3 regions of the Cytobacillus spongiae genome follow, and region 3 is predicted to be linked to each of the others. Evidence: riboswitches for the same ligand, from Rfam matches in the RefSeq annotation. Region 3 holds a riboswitch; each other region holds the start of a gene.
What was found. Region 3 has a riboswitch for FMN ahead of ribD (bifunctional diaminohydroxyphosphoribosylaminopyrimidine deaminase/5-amino-6-(5-phosphoribosylamino)uracil reductase RibD). Riboswitches for the same ligand answer to the same signal wherever they lie in the genome.

Region 1: linked by a shared signal. The riboswitch ahead of LS684_RS13520 (ECF transporter S component) and the one ahead of ribD (bifunctional diaminohydroxyphosphoribosylaminopyrimidine deaminase/5-amino-6-(5-phosphoribosylamino)uracil reductase RibD) in region 3 are both predicted to bind FMN.
Region 2: linked by a shared signal. The riboswitch ahead of ribD (bifunctional diaminohydroxyphosphoribosylaminopyrimidine deaminase/5-amino-6-(5-phosphoribosylamino)uracil reductase RibD) and the one ahead of ribD (bifunctional diaminohydroxyphosphoribosylaminopyrimidine deaminase/5-amino-6-(5-phosphoribosylamino)uracil reductase RibD) in region 3 are both predicted to bind FMN.

What each region holds. Positions count from the first base shown of each region.
Region 1 is NZ_CP089997.1:2,658,338-2,664,980, reverse strand. It holds gene serA (phosphoglycerate dehydrogenase) at 1-1,258, opposite strand, end outside; FMN riboswitch at 1,493-1,627, shown strand; gene LS684_RS13520 (ECF transporter S component) at 1,791-2,372, shown strand; gene LS684_RS13515 (ferredoxin) at 2,670-2,918, opposite strand; gene LS684_RS13510 (YpbB family protein) at 3,220-4,278, shown strand; gene LS684_RS13505 (RecQ family ATP-dependent DNA helicase) at 4,269-5,765, shown strand; gene LS684_RS13500 (CPBP family intramembrane glutamic endopeptidase) at 5,777-6,364, shown strand; gene LS684_RS13495 (LysM peptidoglycan-binding domain-containing protein) at 6,460-6,643, shown strand, end outside.
Region 2 is NZ_CP089998.1:635,967-642,609, forward strand. It holds gene ribH (6,7-dimethyl-8-ribityllumazine synthase) at 1-1, opposite strand, end outside; gene LS684_RS23780 (bifunctional 3,4-dihydroxy-2-butanone-4-phosphate synthase/GTP cyclohydrolase II) at 28-1,221, opposite strand; gene ribE (riboflavin synthase) at 1,239-1,895, opposite strand; gene ribD (bifunctional diaminohydroxyphosphoribosylaminopyrimidine deaminase/5-amino-6-(5-phosphoribosylamino)uracil reductase RibD) at 1,910-3,001, opposite strand; FMN riboswitch at 3,170-3,313, opposite strand; gene LS684_RS23795 (four-helix bundle copper-binding protein) at 3,446-3,805, opposite strand; gene LS684_RS23800 (hypothetical protein) at 3,823-4,518, opposite strand; gene LS684_RS23805 (patatin-like phospholipase family protein) at 4,629-5,498, opposite strand; gene LS684_RS23810 (ABC transporter permease) at 5,793-6,569, opposite strand; gene LS684_RS23815 (ABC transporter ATP-binding protein) at 6,566-6,643, opposite strand, start outside.
Region 3 is NZ_CP089997.1:2,397,333-2,403,975, reverse strand. It holds gene LS684_RS12130 (hypothetical protein) at 216-743, opposite strand; gene LS684_RS12125 (DUF3231 family protein) at 988-1,560, opposite strand; FMN riboswitch at 1,723-1,872, shown strand; gene ribD (bifunctional diaminohydroxyphosphoribosylaminopyrimidine deaminase/5-amino-6-(5-phosphoribosylamino)uracil reductase RibD) at 2,019-3,116, shown strand; gene ribE (riboflavin synthase) at 3,116-3,769, shown strand; gene LS684_RS12110 (bifunctional 3,4-dihydroxy-2-butanone-4-phosphate synthase/GTP cyclohydrolase II) at 3,785-4,978, shown strand; gene ribH (6,7-dimethyl-8-ribityllumazine synthase) at 5,020-5,487, shown strand; gene LS684_RS12100 (NCS2 family permease) at 5,606-6,643, shown strand, end outside.

The sequences.
Region 1 (6,643 bases), 260 kb from region 3:
GGTTTTCTCCCTTTGCTGTAACGGAAATGCTGTTTGTATATCCAAACGAATGAGAGGTAATCTTTTCACCCACCGTAATGTCACGTTCTTTTGCTGTGTGCAAGGCGTTTACTTCATTTACATATCCATCAATCCGATCGGTAAAGAATCCAGAGAGTAAGGCTTTTGTTAAATAGGTTGTTTCAAGATCTGTAACGGTTCCAGAATAGCTAATTGATAATTCTTGAACTGGTTGCTTCATAAGCTGAGAAATCATCGACCCCATCTTTTTCGCAAGGGGATGGAACGGGCGAATCTTTTCGAAAATATCTTTAGACATAGAAGGGAGGTTAATCGAGTTTGAGACGGGTTTATCTTCAAGAAATAAGCGAACTTCCTTTGCTACTTGAGTAGCTACGTTCAACTGGGCTTCCTTCGTTGATGCACCTAAATGTGGTGTGACAATGACCTCTTCAAGCTTTACTAAAGGATGATCACCCGGTGGCTCGTTTACAAACACATCAAGAGCGGCTCCAGCAACATGACCAGAAGAAATCGCCTCAGCCAGTGCTTCTTCGTCAATAATTCCTCCTCGAGCACAATTGAGGATGTACACACCTTTCTTCGTTAAGGGAAGTGTCTCTTTGTTTAATAGCCCTTTTGTTTGGGGTGTAAGTGGTGTATGGACTGTAATTATATCTGCTTCCTTTAAAACGCCTTGTAAGTCCTGTAGATGAACTCCAAGCTTTAAAGCACGATCTTTTGTAAGAAAAGGGTCAAATACATGGACATTCATACCGAATACTTTGGCTCGCTTCGAGAGCTCAGTGCCTATTCGACCTAACCCAATAATTCCGAGGTTTTTTCCATACAGTTCACTGCCTATGAAGTGGTTTCGCTTCCATTCTAAATTCTTTACTGACTGATGGGCTTGTGGAATCCGTCTAACTAGAGAAGCCATCATGGCAAAAGTATGCTCAGCTGTTGAAATCGTATTTCCATCAGGTGCATTAACAACGATGATGCCTTTTTTCGTAGCGGCTGCTACATCAATATTATCTACTCCTACTCCTGCACGTGCAATGATTTTTAATTGAGGCATTTTTTCTAAAAGTTCTTCATTTACCTTTGTGGCACTTCTAACTAACAACGCTTCTATTCGTTCTAACTGTACGTGAGGAGAGTCAACTTTCTGCTGAATAACTTCTACATTATCCATATCTAGCAATGGTTGAAGACCGTCCTCCTGAATGGAATCTGCAACTAAGACTTGGATCATGACATACACCAACCTTTTTACACCAATTTTCTGACTATTTTACAAAACGAACATTCAGCTGTCAATTGCTAAAATTGTTCATGTTTAAAATGTAAACGCTTTAATATAAAAAAGTGCGAAATTAGTACCTTTTTTTCGTTAAGAATAAAATGAGTGGTGGAAAATGGCTTTGAAACAAATATCTTCACAAGAGGATTGTTTTTCAGTATAATAAAAAATGTATAAAATAATATGGTCTATCTTCGGGGCAGGGTGAAATTCCCGACCGGCGGTGATGAGATAATTCTCTAAGCCCGCGAGCCTGTTTTTGGGGCAGGATTTGGTGTGATTCCAAAGCCGACAGTAAAGTCTGGATGGGAGAAGATGGAGGTTCTGCAAACATTCAAAAAATGCAGGTTTTGAATGTTTATTAAGCGTGCCTTTCAGATATTTCTCCCTCAAGGTGTATTCTTGAGGGTTTTTATTTGTCATGCATGCGAATTGCTGAACCTTTCCTTCTTTAGGGGATGGTCCTTAAAAAGGAGAGAACAAAATGAAAAAATTTAATGTTAAGGCTTTAGTTGCAATTGGGATGCTTAGCAGTATCTCGTACGTTTTAATGGTGTTGAACTTTCCAATCCCACCATTTCCACCGTATTTGATGATTGACTTTAGCGATATTCCTGCATTGATCGCCGCGTTAATCTTCGGTCCTGTAGCGGGAATATTAGTTGAATTATTTAAAAATATTTTAGATTATTTTATGACTGGAAGTGCAACAGGTGTACCAGTTGGACACATCGCTAACTTTATTGCAGGCGTATTGTTTATTTTACCAACTTACTATTTATATAAAAAATTGAATTCATTAAAAGGAATGACATTTGCTTTAGTAGTAGGTACCATTTCAATGGCGGTTATTATGAGTGTTCTAAATTATTTTGTAATTTTACCAGCTTATACGTTTTTCTTGAATTATCCTGCGATGTCAAGTGAAGCGACTCGCCAAATGGTTGTATCTGCGATATTACCTTTTAATGTGGTAAAGGGACTGTTAATTGCCCTTGTGTTTATGCTCATGTTTACAAAAATGCAAACATGGATTCAAAAACAAACTGTTTATCGAAATGCATGATGTTAATTGATCGACGTAGGTCGTTCCATTGATTACTGATAAAAAAGGGATTGAGAGCACATTCTCGGTCCCTTTTGTGATTTAAGGGTGAAGAAGATTGATTCCGCTCCAGGCACTTGCTTTCCGGGGGGCGGCCAGTAAGCTTCCTCATCGCTAACGCATATCAGGAGGCTCTCTTGTAACGTTAATCCCAAACTATACTTCAATGATAAAAGTGGTATTCAAAATTCGGGCATAAAAAAATCCCCTTTCAAAACGAAAGAGGATCTTTAATAGTAACTTAACTTAGTCATGTGCTTATTCGAATTTAGTTGCGTCCCCTTCAAATGGCTCATCAGCAACTTTGATAGAATCAGTTGGGCAACCTTCCATAGCGTCCATCATATCGTCGATTAATACATCTGGAATTTCAACGATTCCTTCGTTATCATCAAGCGTTACGAATGCAATGCCCTCATCATCGTAATCGTAAATATCTGGAGCAGCAGCTCCGCATGCACCACAAGCAATACAAGTTTCTTTGTCTACAATCGTGTATTTTGCCATGAAAAAACCTCCCAAAGATTAAAAGAAATGGTTATCTAATAATTTGCTTCCAAAATGAATGGAAACTCGTTCCTCATAGACTATTTTATAGCTGTTTGTAGGACATTTCAATAGAAAAAGTATTGAGAATGCTTATCATACAAGGATTTCGCCGATGTATCGACGAAATTTTGCATTTTAAGACAATTTGTTTTTTCTTTCATGATAAAATAACTAGTAGTAGGAAAAAATTCAAAAACCCACTTGGTTTATTATGACCATATTCCTGTTGAACATAAGGGTTTTTCATTGTGGTGATAACATGGATCTTTCTTTTTTTAACCAAATCATATTACATTGCCTATCGAGAATTAATGGAGAACGAACTTCTGCCTCCATTTTTCATTTAATTAATGGAAAAAAATCATCCCAAACGATACAGGATGCACATTTGTTTGGGCTAACCTCATTATTTGGGCTGTTTCCAAACATAACAAGAATTCAGTTTGAGAATTGCATAACAGTTCTAAAAGAAAGGCAGCTCATATTAGAGGAAGCAGAATTATATTATTCTATAACCGAAAAGGGAAAAGAAGTCTTGGAATCCTTGTTGCCCAAGGGGCTGTCAGTATATTTAAAAGGATGGCAATACCATCATCTGACACAGCACTTTTGGGAAAGATTATCGCTACTTATTCAGGTTGTTTCAAACTTAAGTGTGCAAAATGCAACGTATTTGCCAATTCAACGAAATGAGAACGTTCATAATTGGTTAAAGTATTACATTTCTTCCTTTACCAATCGAAAAGAGCTCGCTGAGCAATTACATGATGAATTAGTGAATTGTCTAGAACTGGCGAACGATATTATTCCAGAAGTAATCATTATTCGCTTAACTGGATCACAGCATATTGGGTTAACAGAATACCAGGCAGCAGAGTATCTTCAAATGGAGCCATCCTATTATCATTATGAATTTGTAAAGACAATCCATTTTATCCTTGAGACCGCAAAGAATAACAAAAATAACTTTCCGATACTATATGCTATTTTTTCTGATCTTGTGCTAGAAGTACCACTAACCCAATCAACCAAAAAGACATTTGAAATGATTGAAAAAGGGTACTCTACGAAAACAATTGCTGATATACGGAGATTAAAGGAAAGCACCATCGAGGATCATATTGTAGAGATTACCTTGAACGTCGCAACATTTGATATTTCTTCTTATGTAAGTAAAGCAGAACAAGTAGCGATCTTAGATGCAGCCAGAAGGGCTCCATCCAAACAGCTTCGTCATATTAGGGAGCTGACAAATGATCTAAACTATTTTAAAATACGTCTCGTATTAGCTAAGTTTGGAGAGAAGCCATGGAATTAAAGGAACAGCTTAATACCTATTTTCAATTTGATCATTTTCGCCCTGGACAGGAAGAATCAATTGCATCCATCATGAGAGGTCAGCATACCATTTCTATGCTTCCAACGGGAACAGGGAAGAGCTTATGTTATCAATTATCTGGCTATTTGCTAGATGGACAGGTTCTTATTGTTTCTCCTTTACTTTCCTTAATGCAGGATCAGGTAGACCAAATGAAAATGCGTGGTGAAAAGAGAGTCGTTGCAATTAATTCCTTCTTAACAAACGAAGAGAAGAAAAAGGTATTTCAACATCTAACCTATTATAAATTTATTTTCATCTCTCCTGAAATGTTGACAAGCTCGTATGTTTTAGAAGCGTTAAAAAGGATCAACATTACCCTATTTGTCGTAGATGAAGCCCATTGTATATCCCAGTGGGGGTATGATTTTCGCCCGGATTATTTGAAGCTCGGTGAAGTACGGAGTCAATTGAATAAGCCACTAACTTTAGCTTTAACAGCAACGGCAACAAAAGAGGTTTTTGCAGATATCGTTCAGTCGTTACAATTGGACGACTGGAAAGAGGTGCTTTTTTCGGTTGATCGAAAAAATATTTCACTGAGGATCGAGCATCTTAGCTATTATGAAGAGAAAATGAGCCGTCTCGCAGAGCTAGTGTCCTATCTTCAAGGTCCAGGGATTATTTATTTTTCTAGTAAGAAAATGGCCGAAAAGACAGTCCATTTTCTGCAAGAAAAAGGGATATCACGAGTGATGGCCTATCATGCCGGACTTGGAAGTGAGGACCGAATTCTTATTCAACAGCAATTTATCCATAACCAGCTCGATCTCATATGTGCGACAAGTGCATTTGGGATGGGGATCAATAAAGAGAATATCCGCTATGTTATTCATTTTCATATGCCATTACAGCTTGAATCATACCTTCAAGAAATCGGAAGAGCTGGCCGCGATGGTCTACCAAGTATAGCAATTCTGCTTTCGGCACCTGGGGATGAACAGCTTCCCATTCAGCTGGCTGAGGGAGAGCTCCCAAGTGTAGTGCAAATTGAACGGATCGAGCAATGGCTAATTGACCATTCCCATGTAATCAACAAACTCGACAAATATGAAGAAGAGCTTAAAATGATTGGTGGACTTACAGATGTTCAATTTAGATTGATTAAGGATTATGTACTACATTCTCCCGCTGGAGCACTTGATACAAGAATGCCATTAGATGAATTCAAGTCTCTTATGGAGAAACGAATTCAACTCAAAAAGGAAAAAATTAGGACCGTGTCACATTGGATTCACACAAGTATGTGTAGAAGAGAAGGGATTCTACAGTATTTTGGTGAGGAACGTACAGTCGAAGTAGAAAATTGTTGTGATTGTTGTGGAATAGCCATGAGTGATTTCCGTGAGCAAGTGCAGGGTAAAGCACCATCGGAAAATCGATTTAGTTGGAAGAATTATTTATCTAAGATTTTATTAAATAAGTGAGATGTCGAATAATGAAGAATAAATATGAGCAAGTCATAAAAGAAATTTCAGATCGGGAGCTCTTCTTCCATTTGTTTGCTACGCAAATTTTACTATTAACGATTGCCTTTATTTTAGGTATTATATTATTTAACAGCTATTCCGCATTTTTCGACTTGTTTCTTTGGGAAGACTGGCGGATATTGTCTATTGGTGGATTGGCTGGACTTGCTGTTGTGTTCTTGGATTTATGGTTAATGAAATGGCTTCCGAAAGCTTTGTATGATGATGGGGGCTTAAATGAGAAGTTATTTCAAAATAAAACTGTCATTCAAATTGCGCTAATTGCCGCAATGGTAGCAATTAGTGAAGAAATTCTCTTCCGTGGTGTGATTCAAACCCACTTCGGGTTAGTCTTATCGAGTGTAATTTTTGCACTCGTTCATTACCGTTATTTATTTAATTGGTTTCTATTTATCAATGTCACTGCCCTTAGTTTTTTAATCGGATACATCTATTTCCTAACGAATAACCTACTTGTTACAATCTTTATGCATTTTGTTATTGATTTTCTCCTTGGAGTGATGATTCGAATGAAACAGGGGAAGCCGGCAAATTAATTATGTATTATGGGAATTAACGAAAGAAGTAATTTTATATGTATGATACGGTTCTTACCTGATCACAATTCTGATGGACAAAGAAGGGATAATGAATGAGGAACGAAAATCCTAATAAAGATCAAGCGGACCAATTGCGGAGAAAAATAGAAAACGTAGACAAGAGTGAAAAAAAGCCATCAAAAGGGTTGCCACCAAGAGCATCTATTCATCGTGAAAAGAAAAAGAAAAATAAGTTCAAAATTAAGTATCCGCTCATTAAGTTATTAGCTCTAATTT
Region 2 (6,643 bases), on a different replicon from region 3:
TTGTATATTCCTCCTACTAATGTTGAATTAAAATTTCAGCAAGTGACCCAATTTAACGTGCTTTGTTTTTAAATACTTTTCATTTTCAAATTTGGTTGGCAATTGAATCGGCACACGATCGGCAATTTCCAAACCATATCCGTTGATTCCGGCAATCTTCCTGGGATTATTGGTGAGTAACTGGATCCTTTTGATCCTTAAATTCCTTAATATTTGAGCACCGATTCCATATTCCCTTAAATCAGCCCCAAATCCCAGTTTATGATTTGCTTCCACCGTATCATAGCCCTGTTCCTGCAGCTTATATGCTTTAAGCTTATTAATTAATCCGATACCCCGGCCTTCCTGCCTCATATAGAGGAGGACTCCTTTTCCTTCTTCTTCAATTTGAGTCAGTGCCGTGGCAAGTTGCGGTCCGCAATCACAACGGTTCGAACCGAATACATCCCCCGTCAGGCATTCTGAATGAACCCGTACGAGCACATCTTCATCCTCGGACCATTCCCCTTTTACAAGAGCGATATGTTCTTTTCCTGTGAGTGTTTCTGTATAGGCAACCGCTTTGAAGTTTCCGAATTCGGTTGGAAGTTCAATTTCAACTTCCCTTGTCACGAGCTTTTCCTTTTTCCTTCTGTATCGTATCAGGTCCTCGATTGAGATGATCTTCAAGTCCCATTTTTCTGCTAAAAGCATTAATTCAGGCACTCTCGCCATCGTACCGTCTTCATTCATGATTTCACAGATGACCCCAGATGGCTGTGCACCTGACAGAACAGCTAAATCAATGGCTGCTTCTGTGTGCCCTGCCCGTTTCAATACTCCGCCTTTTTTGGCAACAAGGGGAAATACATGACCGGGTCTCTTGAAGTCTTCAGGTAGTGATGAAGGGTTGAGTAATTCCTTTATCGTGGCCGATCGTTCGAATGCACTGATGCCCGTAGTGGCAGATTTATGATCTACTGAAATCGTAAAGGCCGTCCCATGAGGATCTGTATTGGACATGGTCATGGGTGAAAGCTTTAATTTCTGTGCGAGCTCCTCCGTTATTGGGGCACAGATTAACCCTCTCCCCTCTTTTGCCATGAAATTGATGACTTCAGGGGTGGCTTTATCAGAAAGGGCAACAAAGTCTCCTTCATTCTCACGGTTTTCATCATCAACCACGATAACGACTTTTCCTGCCTGGAGATCTTCCAGGGCTTCTTCAATCTTATTGAACATGGGGTCATCCCTCCCTATTAGTCAGCAAACCCATTTTGTGATAAAAATTCATAACTGAGGCTGTTTGAATTACTTTTTGACTGCTCCTTTGCTTCGTAGAACCGGTGAAAATATTTCGCCATTACGTCACATTCAATGTTGACGGAGTCCCCCACTTTCTTACTGCCAAGAACCGTATCTCCACGGGTCTGGGGAATTAACGAAATCGTAATGGAATGATGTTTCACATCAAACACGGTCAGTGAAGTGCCGTCTATGGCGACAGAGCCTTTCATGATAAATAAATGAATCTGTTCCTCGGGTATGGCAATGTCCATGTACCAGGCATTTTCAACCTTTTCTATCCTCAGGATCTTACCTATCCCATCTACATGACCGTTAACGAAATGACCTCCGAAACGACCGTTTGCGGCCATAGCTCTCTCGAGGTTTACTTTGGATCCATACGAAAGGGTTTTAAGCGTCGTACCTTCAAAGGTTTCGGGCATGACGTCCACTTGGAATTGCCTTGAATTGAATGAAGTGACCGTGAGACAGACACCATTCACACTGATGCTGTCTCCGATATGAACATCTTCCAAAATACTGCTTGCTGCTATCGTTAGTTCCATAGAAGAGGAAGATTTTTTCATGCGCTCAATAGAGCCTATCTCTTCAATTATTCCAGTAAACATCCTTTTCCCCCCTTTCAAACTGATTTTTGTGGGAATGCAACGATTTTAATGTCCTGCCCTACACGATCAATGCTCTTGATCTCCATCTTCATTCCATCTGCAATGGTCGGGTATCCTTCTCCTCCAAAACTGGTGTAAGCGGACTTTCCTCCGACAATCTTGGGAGACATGTACATAATCAACTCCTGAAACGCACCTTCCATTAAGAAAGAGGAATGAATCGTTGACCCGCCTTCTACATAAAGGGAGAGAATATTTCTTTCACCGAGTTCTTTTAAAACCGTGTGAATGTCAACCCTTTCATTTGAAGTGCTGATGATTTCACATCCCTTTTCTACAAAAGGCCGCCTTTGATCTTCATTGACGGTATTACCCGTAAATATGATTGTCTTACTCTCCTGATCTTCCACTACATGAGAGTGCAGGGGTGTACGTAAAAATGTATCCAATATAACTCGAATGGGGTTTTTTCCACCTTGGGGCAGACGGGTGGTAAGGTGTGGGTTATCTTTCATGATGGTATTGACTCCAACCAATATCGCGTCATGCCGGTGACGATCATGGTGGACGTCCGTTCTTGAAGTTTCTGAAGTGATCCATTTGCTATCCCCTGTGTCAGAGGCGGTTTTCCCGTCCAGGGTAACAGCCGTCTTGAGGGTAACAAAAGGTGTGCCGTGTTGTATGAAGTGAAAAAAATGCTTGTTTAATTCGAGGGCTTCAAGCTCAAGCTCCCCAATCATCACTTCAATGCCTGCGTCTCTCAGTTGCTGAATTCCCCTTCCTGCTACCAAGGGATTAGGATCCGTGCAGGCTATATGGACCCGTTTCACTCCACTCGAGATCAGAAGCTTCGTGCAGGGAGGTGTTTTCCCGTAGTGGGAACACGGTTCCAAGGTGACATATACGTCACTTTCCTTCGCCTTCTCTCCTGCAGCTCTGATGGCATGAACTTCTGCGTGTCCTTCACCTGCCTTGAGGTGTGCACCCATACCAACGACTTCTCCGTCCTTCACCACAACCGCTCCAACAGCAGGGTTGGGTGAGGTTTGGCCATTGGTTGCCTTTGCCAGCGAGAGGGCGAGCTTCATATAAGGTGAATGGTTCAACATATTACCTCCCTTCTCACAACACTATTATTCTAAAATAAAAAACCCCAAGTATTTTTACTCGGGGGCAATTTGGCATGACTAAATAGAGCATTTACAGAACTCGATTTGGAAATAAAATCCACAGCAAAATAATGGACTTTCCCTATCTGAATCATGTAAACACTACCGTTCCTTCTCCCATCCAGACTATCACTGTCGGCTTTGGAGTTTCACCAAATCCACCGTCTAATTTTCATTAGCCGGGTCACGGACTGAGAGCATTCGCTCATCACCGCCGGTAGGGAATTTCACCCTGCCCCGAAGGAAACCTATTCGATTATCATTATTCTATCATAGTTTATACAATAAAATCATGTGAGGAGTGCTAAATAAATTATTTTGTTCTAATTTTAATACAACGATAAAAAAGAATGCCCCCATATACAGAAGCATCCCTTTTCTTCATGCCAGCAGCTTCCTGCACTCTTCTGCACAATCAAAACAGGCCTTGGCACAGTCCTGACAATGTTCCTGGCCATGGGACCTGCATTCTGTGCCACACTCATCACATATTTCTGCACAGATGGCCAAAAATGAATGAACAAATTTACTGCTCCGCTGCATGAGATTTATGGTATATGTGCATATATCTGCACATTCACGGTCAAGCTCTATGCAAGGCATCATTTCCCTTTCTCCCTTAAGTGATGCATGATAACATATGTTACATGCCTCCACACACTTTTGTAATGCAGCTATGCAAGGTTTGTATGCAGCATTCATCTTCTCACCTCCATATTCATTCTTTAATAGCTTGTCCATGAACGGGAAAAGGATGTCTATGCCGTCAAAAAATAATCGCTGTCCACAAACCAAAGAAAGATCAGAAGCCAGTCCATTTCCTCACTATATGTCTCATAAAACGAAACATAGCTGTGGTGATAATCGAACAATTGCTGAACCGTTTGAGGAAGATATCCCTTATGCAGTGATAAAAAATTTTTTTTATTATAATTCAAGATCCATCTCTTATTGGCTTTATACATGATGATCGTATCACCCTCGTCACTCTGCCATTCAATAGCTGTAGAACTTTGATATTTCAATCGAAAAATCTTTCCCTTTTGCCCATGATCGATTTTTAACGTTCTGCTCCATTTATAAAATACCAGAGGCTGTTTATGTTTTCGGTGGAAAAGGTAGTGCTTTGGTTTGTTAATCAAAGAAGTTCTCTGAATGAAGTATTCCGACCATCCATTCGTTTTTAAGTAGTAAGATCCTTCTGTCGTCTGCACACCGACTAATGCATGCTCTGACACTGGTATCGTTTCATAGAACAACCGTGTTGCTTTCTTTATTTCCTTCTTCAGGCAATAAGAAAGGTAAAGGTTTGAACAGGCAGGTATAAAGATTAACAAGGGAAAATAATATAATTGTTGAGTCACAACAAGCATTCCAGTTCCTATTAGAAAATACATGGTACTTCGATAAAGCAGCGTATATTGTTCATTTTTGTAGATTTGATAAAGGTTCATAGGATGCTCGTCCTTTCAAGGAATCTCTATCATATGTATGTGAAAATTACTAAAGTAGAACTGGAGAAAGAAATAAAGCCACCGGATATTTCCTATCCGGTGGCTTTATTTTAAGAGTGGACTGGAGAATTGTTATTCCATTCCACCATCTTCTTCACTTTGGCTTCTGCATCCTGATAGCCTCGCCAGTATAACTCGTCCAGCTTTTTTGGATTCTTTTCAATCCGGCTCACTTTAAGGGGGTGTTGAGGTTGAATGATCAGGACCTCCCCTTTCATTTCTTTCGCTTCTAAATCCTTGATTGTTTGATTGTAACGTAAGTACCGGTTCATCATCGTTTTATGTAATTCAGGATACTGGGAATACTTTCTTTTTACAAGAAATGAAAATCGAGAGGGCTTTTTATAATAGCCTCTGTTTCTCGTCAGGATCACTACATTTCTCTTAAATCCATCCCGTTCTGCTCGTTCAATTGGGACAGGGTCGCTGATCCCACCATCGAGAAGGTGATTGGATTCATATTCAACGACTGGTGCGACAAATGGTAGGGAACTTGACGCCCTGATAATGGTGAGAAGCTCTTTACCATAGTCTTTACGTGAGTAATACCTCGCCTCCCCCGTATGACAATCTGTTACCCCTACAACAAATTCTGTGGAATTTGAGTGAAAGGCCTCATAATCGAAGGGGACAAGCTTATTGGGAATTTCATCGAACACATAATCCATTCCAAATAATTCACCCGTTTTCCAGTAATTTCTCCAGGAAAGATAATGAGGGTCACGGATGAAATCGACATTCACCTTTTTATTGCGGCCATTCTGCTTTGATAAAAACGATGCTGCATTACATGCTCCGGCAGACACACCGATTACATACGGAAATTCAATCCCGTTTTCCAAAAAATATTCCAAAGCCCCGGCTGTGTAGATTCCTCTCATTCCTCCACCTTCTAGAACGAGGCCAGTGTTTTGAATCATCATTTATATACCTCCCCTTCAGCTAGAAGAATTTACTTGGGTAGATCCACTGCCCCTTTTTTATCATCTTTATCATAACCCATTCTATAATGGGATGAGCCTGTGGTCATACACCTGGATTCCTTTCAGAACGTTTTGAGCTTATTGAATCAGTCATTCACTTTATCTTTATGGTTTCTTTCTTACTTCCTCGAAGTTCCACTCCTTCTATTACCTTTATTCGACATAAAGCATTCCAATCCTTTTCAGGAATTCGAGGTCCGTCCCCCATGAAAGAAAAGCTGACCTTTATAGTCAGCTCAATTCTTTTCTCCGAAAGAGATATGGTGTAATGAAGAGGATCGACAGGCTAAGGAGGATTGTGAGGACGATGGAGCCTGTCAAGTGATCGGGCCATGTGTTGTGTAGGATAATCTCATTTACATAGTTGGAAAGCTGACCGGGGGACCACTTGAACCTCTCCCTTAAATATCCTGAAACAACGGTCAGGAAAATAGATAGAGAGATTGTGAAAAACGCTGCAATCCCCGGTGTTTTCACTAAACTGCTAAAGAAAACAACCACTGTTAAAATAAAAGTCAGCCATAAACCGTACACCAAGAAACCTTCCATGAATGCAGTGAACGAAATCCCGTCAAATAATAGATGAATATAATACCAACTTGAAATCATGCCTAGTCCATAGGAAATCCAGACAAGGACCACTACTGCAAACCACTTCGAATAAATGTAAGCAACGTATGAGACTGGTTTGACAAGAACCATAACAGCGTTACCGCTCTTCCTCTCCCCTGCGATCACCCCCATAAAACCAAATGCAATCAATAGGATGCCGAACGTGTTAAACTGGCTGATCGTCGACACGAACACTTCTTCTGATGAAGGCGTCGGAATCTCTATGACCGTTCCTTCAGGCAGGTCCCCTACTGATTGAAGAATATCAGGCAGATAATAGGCCGTTAAAGGTTCTGTTAATCCCAATAATATGAATACAATGGGCATCCAAATCAATTTATAATTTCTTGTTAGTTCAAGCCATTCTTTCCTGAATAATACCCAGCCGGTTTTCATTTTCTCATCACCTCCATGAACAGATCTTCAAGGCTCTGTTCACTGGTTTCGAATTTAGTCACTCCCCAGCGATA
Region 3 (6,643 bases):
AGCTGAATTTCAAAGTTGTTTTCATAAGGGTAGGAAATTTATAACGAATAAAGGAAAATTTATAAAAGCTGCTAACTATAATTACGATAAAGCAAAAATGACCGTAGGCAAACTCCAAATCTAGCAGAGTCTTTCTACAGTCTGAAACTGATTTGTTTCGGTTTACCAATTATTAAAGGTTCTTTCCGATTCGTTGGAACTATCCAATTCAAAATTTACTTGCCTTCAACTATGACCACACTGGTACCTAATAACTTTTCATTTAAAAAGGGTTTCAGTTTCCATTTGCCGTCTCTCATAGGCTTAATATTTGCCAGAAATTTGACGATATTGTTATCATTAGGAATTTGTAATAACTCTTCCTGTGTTAGTGGCTCTATGATTCCTTCTGCTAAAAACAGTTCATTCCCTTTATCTTTTTCGCTAATTCCATTAATTGTTACTTTTTCTCCAATTAATTCATTTTGTTTATTGATGTCATCAACCCACAAATACCAAGTGAATGTGTGTTCAGTTTCTTTTCGAAAAGTATCTACAACTAGTCCGAAACTTCCCACCTCTCCAGTCAAACTCACTTCACCATTTTCTGTTTCGATAGTAGACAATTGACTATAAGACCAACTTTTAATCTCTTCATTAGTTGCATAACTTTTACTTTCTTTTTCAACTTCAGCTGTTTCTTGGTTGGAACAACCTATCAGCGAGAAGAGGAGTATTACCCCAAAAATCAAGTTTTTATTCATCTTAATCTCCTTTACTATTTGTAATATTATTACAGTTAAATTATAACGGACAATTTAATAATTTGTAAAATGTTTACTTTTTCGGGCGGATCGTTCTACCTATTTTTATAAGGTGAGGTGGCGTATATGTATATTTTTAGAAGGGAGATGATAGAGAGAAGGAAACCAAGGTGTTCTTTACGGGTTACCTATGATTGCTACATAAAAAAGAGCCATTTATGGAATCATGGCTCTGATGATCGGTTTAATGGTTTAACGAATTTGAGTTGTGTTTTGATTCAGCTCCAGGAGGAAGATAATACGGCGGAATGCGCAGCCAGCCTCTGTCCTTCATTAAATTTTTTAAGGGAGCAGCAAATTTTACTAGTTCTACTTGGATCGATATGAACAGCATTCCTACATCCGAACGAATCGTTTTTGACATCGCTTGTGCACAAAATGTAATAGAAGCAGCAATTTTCACTGAAATTAAATTGGCGATCTCATCATCAGTTAATTTCACTCCTTCAGGAACAGCTTCAGGGTTCGAGGAAGGTTTATTAGAATGAACTAATGGCAGAGGAACGCCTTCCTTTAACAAAAATTCTTCGATTTTTTTCGTATCCTCTTTACTTTCTTTAATCGCCTGTTGAATAACGTGTTTTAACTGGGGATCTGTTGTTGTGTTAAGAGCAACGTGGTAGAGAGAATGGGCTTCATGAAAAGCGGTATAAGCAGTCCATAGATCCATGACTTCCCCAACATGTAGTGGGGTTTTCGGCTCTTCGTCCACGAAATTTTTTAATATGGATGCGATGGCTTCGAAGGTATTTGCCATGACTAGCCTCCTTATTTTTTATTGCGTATTATTCCCGGACTCATTCAAAAAAAATCCGATTTCACAAGTATTTTAAATTGCTATTCTACAAAAGTGGTATTACAATAACTATACATTCGAATATAAAGGAGATTGCATTCGGTAGGCTCCTACCAATTGTGATCTCGCCTTCGGGGTCGGGTGAAATTCCCAACCGGCGGTGATGAGAGTGAATGCTCTCTTAGTCCGTGACCCGGTTTCATCTTTGATGGAAGCGGTGGATTTGGTGAAACTCCAAAGCCGACAGTATAGTCTGGATGGGAGAAGGAATGAGAATATACGTGTTTAAAAACTAGTTGTTTAAACGCTTATTTCGTTATGCTTTAACCCCGAACATATCATGCTATGTTCGGGGTTTTGTCGTATTTGAGTTGTAATACTTGGAGAGAATCGATTGAAAGGGGGAAAATAAAACACGGATGCAAGATCAAGCATATATGAACCTGGCTATATCAATGGCACGAGCGACAAGTGGACAGACGAGTCCCAATCCGTGTGTGGGCTCGGTTATCGTGAAAAATGGGCAAATCATTGGGATGGGTGCTCATTTAAAAGCTGGCACTGAACATGCAGAAATACACGCTTTGAAGCAAGCAGGCGACAACGCATGTGGAAGTACTCTTTATGTCACGCTTGAACCATGTAGCCATTATGGAAAAACACCGCCTTGCACAAAGGCGATTATTGAAGCAGGAGTTTCAATGGTGAAAGTTGCTACACTTGATCCGAACCCATTAGTTGCAGGAAAAGGAATTGAACAGCTTAGAGAGGCAGGGATTGAGGTTGAAGTAGGGATTGAGGAAGCAACTGCTGCTGATTTAAATATACCATTTTTTCACTATATCCAAACAAAAAAACCATACGTAACACTTAAAACCGCAACCTCTTTTGACGGGAAGGTTGCCACTCAAACAGGTGATAGTAAATGGATTACCTCTCCAGAATCCAGAAGCGATGTTCACCAATTACGACATAAGCATGATGCCATTTTAGTAGGTGTAAACACGATCATTTCCGATAATCCACAATTAACCACAAGGCTACCTCACGGTGGCAAAAACCCCATTCGAATTGTGCTAGACACAAGCTTAAGAACACCCATATCTTCACATGTAGTGACAGATTTACAAGCAAAGACGATTATATTTACAACTCAACGAGCAAATAAGGAACGAGTCTATCAATTGAGCAAACAAAGTGTGGAAGTGATTCAATTAGATACAGATTGTATTCTTATTGAGGATGTATTAACCTATCTAGGCGAAAAAGGGATTACATCCCTACTTGTTGAAGGTGGCCCAACTGTTCATGCGAGCTTTATTGAAGCAGGTGCTTTTCAACAAATCGTCACTTATATTGCGCCGATGATTATTGGAGGCAAGCATGCATTTCCATCTATCAGCGGACTTGGTGTAGAGTTCGTCAAGAATGCGCCGAAACTAAAGTTCATTTCAATTGAACAAAAGGATCAGGACTTAAAGATTGTAGCAGAGCCTCTAACAGGGAGTGAGACTTGATGTTTACTGGAATTGTCGAAGAAATGGGCTCGATCAAACAAATTGCTCAAAAGGGGAACACCTTGAGCCTTTCCATTTATGCGAAGAAAATCATGTCTGATTTAAAGGTAGGAGATAGTATTTCTGTAAACGGTGTATGCCTGACAGTAACAAATTTTATGGATGATTTCTTTCGAGTGGATGTGATGCCAGAAACGTTCAAAGCAACATCCTTGTCGACAATAAAAGAAGGTACCAAAGTAAATTTAGAAAGAGCCATGTCTGCAAATGGACGATTTGGCGGTCATTTTGTCACGGGACATGTAGATGGAGTAGGGAAAATTTTACGGAAGACTCCAAAGGAAAATGCCATTTATTATGATATTCAAATTTCTGACCAATATCGTCATCTCAGCCTTCATAAAGGCTCTATTGCTATTGATGGAATTTCTTTAACTCTATTTGATGTAAGTTCAAGTCATATAACGGTTTCACTCATCCCGCACTCTGCCAATGAAACGGTGCTTGGCTACAAAAAGGCTGGGGATTTCGTCAATTTAGAGTTTGACATGATTGCCAAATACTTATACCGATTTTACCAAATAGGTGATGACAAAACCTCAGCTATACAAGGGATTGATCAGGACTTCCTTAAGCAAAACGGGTTTATGTAGAAAGGGGATGAGCAAATGTTTCATTCGGTAAAAGAAGCATTAGAGGATTTGAAAGCGGGAAAAGTCATCATTGTATGTGACGATGAAGATCGGGAGAATGAAGGAGATTTTGTTGCTTTAGGTGAAAAGGTTACTCCTGAACTCATAAATTTCATGGCAAAAGAAGGAAGAGGCCTTATTTGCGCTCCGATTGCAGAAGAGTTAGCGACTAAGTTGAACTTAACCCCAATGGTTGAGGTAAACACCGATCAACATGAGACAGCCTTTACAGTTAGTGTTGACCATAAAGATACGACAACGGGAATAAGTGCATTTGAGCGTTCATTGACGATACAGAAATTAATAGAAGACGAAAGTGTGGGAGAAGACTTTAAGAGGCCAGGTCATATCTTCCCTCTAATTGCCAAAAAAGGCGGGGTATTAAGAAGAGCTGGACATACAGAAGCCGCTGTTGATTTAGCTTTATTAGCAGGTGCAAAACCGGCAGGGATCATATGTGAAATTATGAATGAAGACGGGACCATGGCGCGAGTACCAGATCTAAAGAAGATTGCCGAGCGTTTTCAACTCAAAATGATTACAATTAAAGACCTAATTGAATTTCGCCTTGAATTCGATTCAATGATATCGAAAGAAATTGAGATTGAACTACCAACAGAATATGGGCATTTTCGTGCAGTAGCCTATACAAGTAAGGTGGATGGAAAAGAGCATGTGGCACTAGTGAAAGGAGATATCTCTGAAAATGAGCCTGTATTGTTACGAGTTCATTCAGAATGCTTAACAGGAGACGTATTTGGCTCAAACCGTTGTGATTGTGGCCCTCAATTAGAAGCGGCATTAAGACAAATAGAAAAAGAAGGAAAGGGAATTCTTCTTTATATGCGTCAAGAAGGAAGAGGAATCGGTTTAATCAATAAATTAAAAGCATATAAGCTTCAAGAGCAAGGATATGACACAGTTGAAGCAAATCATAAGTTAGGGTTCAAAGATGACCTTCGAGACTATGGGGTAGGTGCGCAAATTTTAAGAAGTTTGGGTGTGCGAAGAATGCGACTTTTGACCAATAATCCACGGAAAATAGCAGGCCTTGCAGGCTATGGATTAGAAGTCACAGAAAGGGTCCCTTTGCAAATGTCAGTCAAGTTGGAAAACGAGCAATACTTAAAAACTAAGCGCGAAAAGCTTGGTCATCTATTAAACTACTAACAAATGATTGAAAAAATAGATAGATATGAGGAGAGAAAAAAATGGGGAATCGAATTGAAGGTCATTTAGTAGGAACAGGTTTAAAAATAGGGATTGTTGTTTCTAGGTTCAATGAATTCATTACAAGTAAACTGCTAGGCGGAGCTGAGGATGCGCTAAAACGACATGGAGTTAGTGAAGAGGATGTAACAATTGTCTGGGTTCCAGGTGCATTTGAAATTCCGCTAACTGCAAAAAAACTGGCTGATGCAGGAAAATACGATGCAGTCATTACATTAGGTACTGTCATTCGTGGAGCAACGCCACATTTTGATTTTGTAAGCAATGAAGTGGCTAAAGGTGTGGCAAGTACAGCTATGCAAAGTGGTGTGCCGGTGATCTTTGGCGTTCTAACGACAGATACGATTGAGCAAGCCATTGAAAGAGCTGGAACGAAAGCAGGGAATAAAGGCTGGGAAGCAGCTGTAGGTGCGATTGAAATGGGTAATTTATTTAGACAGTTAGATTAAAAAGTCGGATACATCTTGTCAATTTGAAGGGTGTCTGCTAAAATACTCTTTTGTGGCTCACTTGTTTTGGCAGGGAGAGCGGGTAGGGAGAGGGCTATAATTAAATAAGGGTTTTACAATGACACAAAAATGGATGAATCAATTTTTTCAATTGGAAAGCAATGAGACTTCGTTCAAGAAGGAAGTAATCGCTGGTTCCGTCGGATTTTTTACAATTGTGTACATCATTGCCGTCAATTCTTTAATTCTTTCGGAAGCTGGCATTCCACTCGAAGCAGCGATCATCGCTACGATTTTGACATCTGCGATCGGTTGTTTCTTGATGGGGTTCTGGGCGAATGTTCCGATTCTCCTCGTACCGGGGATGGGAATTAATGCCTTGTTTGCTTACACACTTGTTCAATCCATGGGACTATCTTGGCAGGAAGCGTTAGCTGTAGTATTCGTTTCAGGTGTTATTTTCAGCTTGCTTGCTTTTTCAAAATTCTCAAGATCATTGAGTGAAGCGATTCCTCAATCCTTAAAGGAAGCGATCACTGTCGGTCTTGGCTTGTTCTTAATGTTAATTGGTCTTGAAAAGGGCGGTATTGTTGAAAAAGGAACGAACTCAATCATTGCATTAGGTCCGTTAAGTGAGCCTACCGTGCTGGCAACGATCATAACTTTCTTGCTTGCCATTGTCTTGTTTATTCGAAATGTTCCTGGTAACTTCCTCATAACCGTTGTAGTAGGAACGTTCATCGCTTGGTTATTTGGTACAATTGAAATTCAACAAGCAAATGAGAGTTCATTTTCTGTATCTGATTATCTAAGTGTATTTGGAAGCATGTCATTTGAGAATATATTTACCATTACTTTTTGGGTAGCTGTATTTTCATTGTCAATGGTCCTCATTTTTGAGAACATTGGACTTGTACATGGTCATGTTTCATTTATTCAGAAACCAGAACGCTTTGAACGAGCTTTCCAAGCCAACTCCATTTCAGCTTTATTATCTGGAGTTTTTGGAACGAGTCCAACGGTTTCGACGGTTGAGAGTGCTGCAAGTATGGCGGCTGGAGGAAGAACAGGCTTAACTACAATTGTAACCGGTGTGTTATTCTTGGCATCTGCTTTCTTTATCCCAGTCATAAAAATGATTCCGAACAGTGCAATC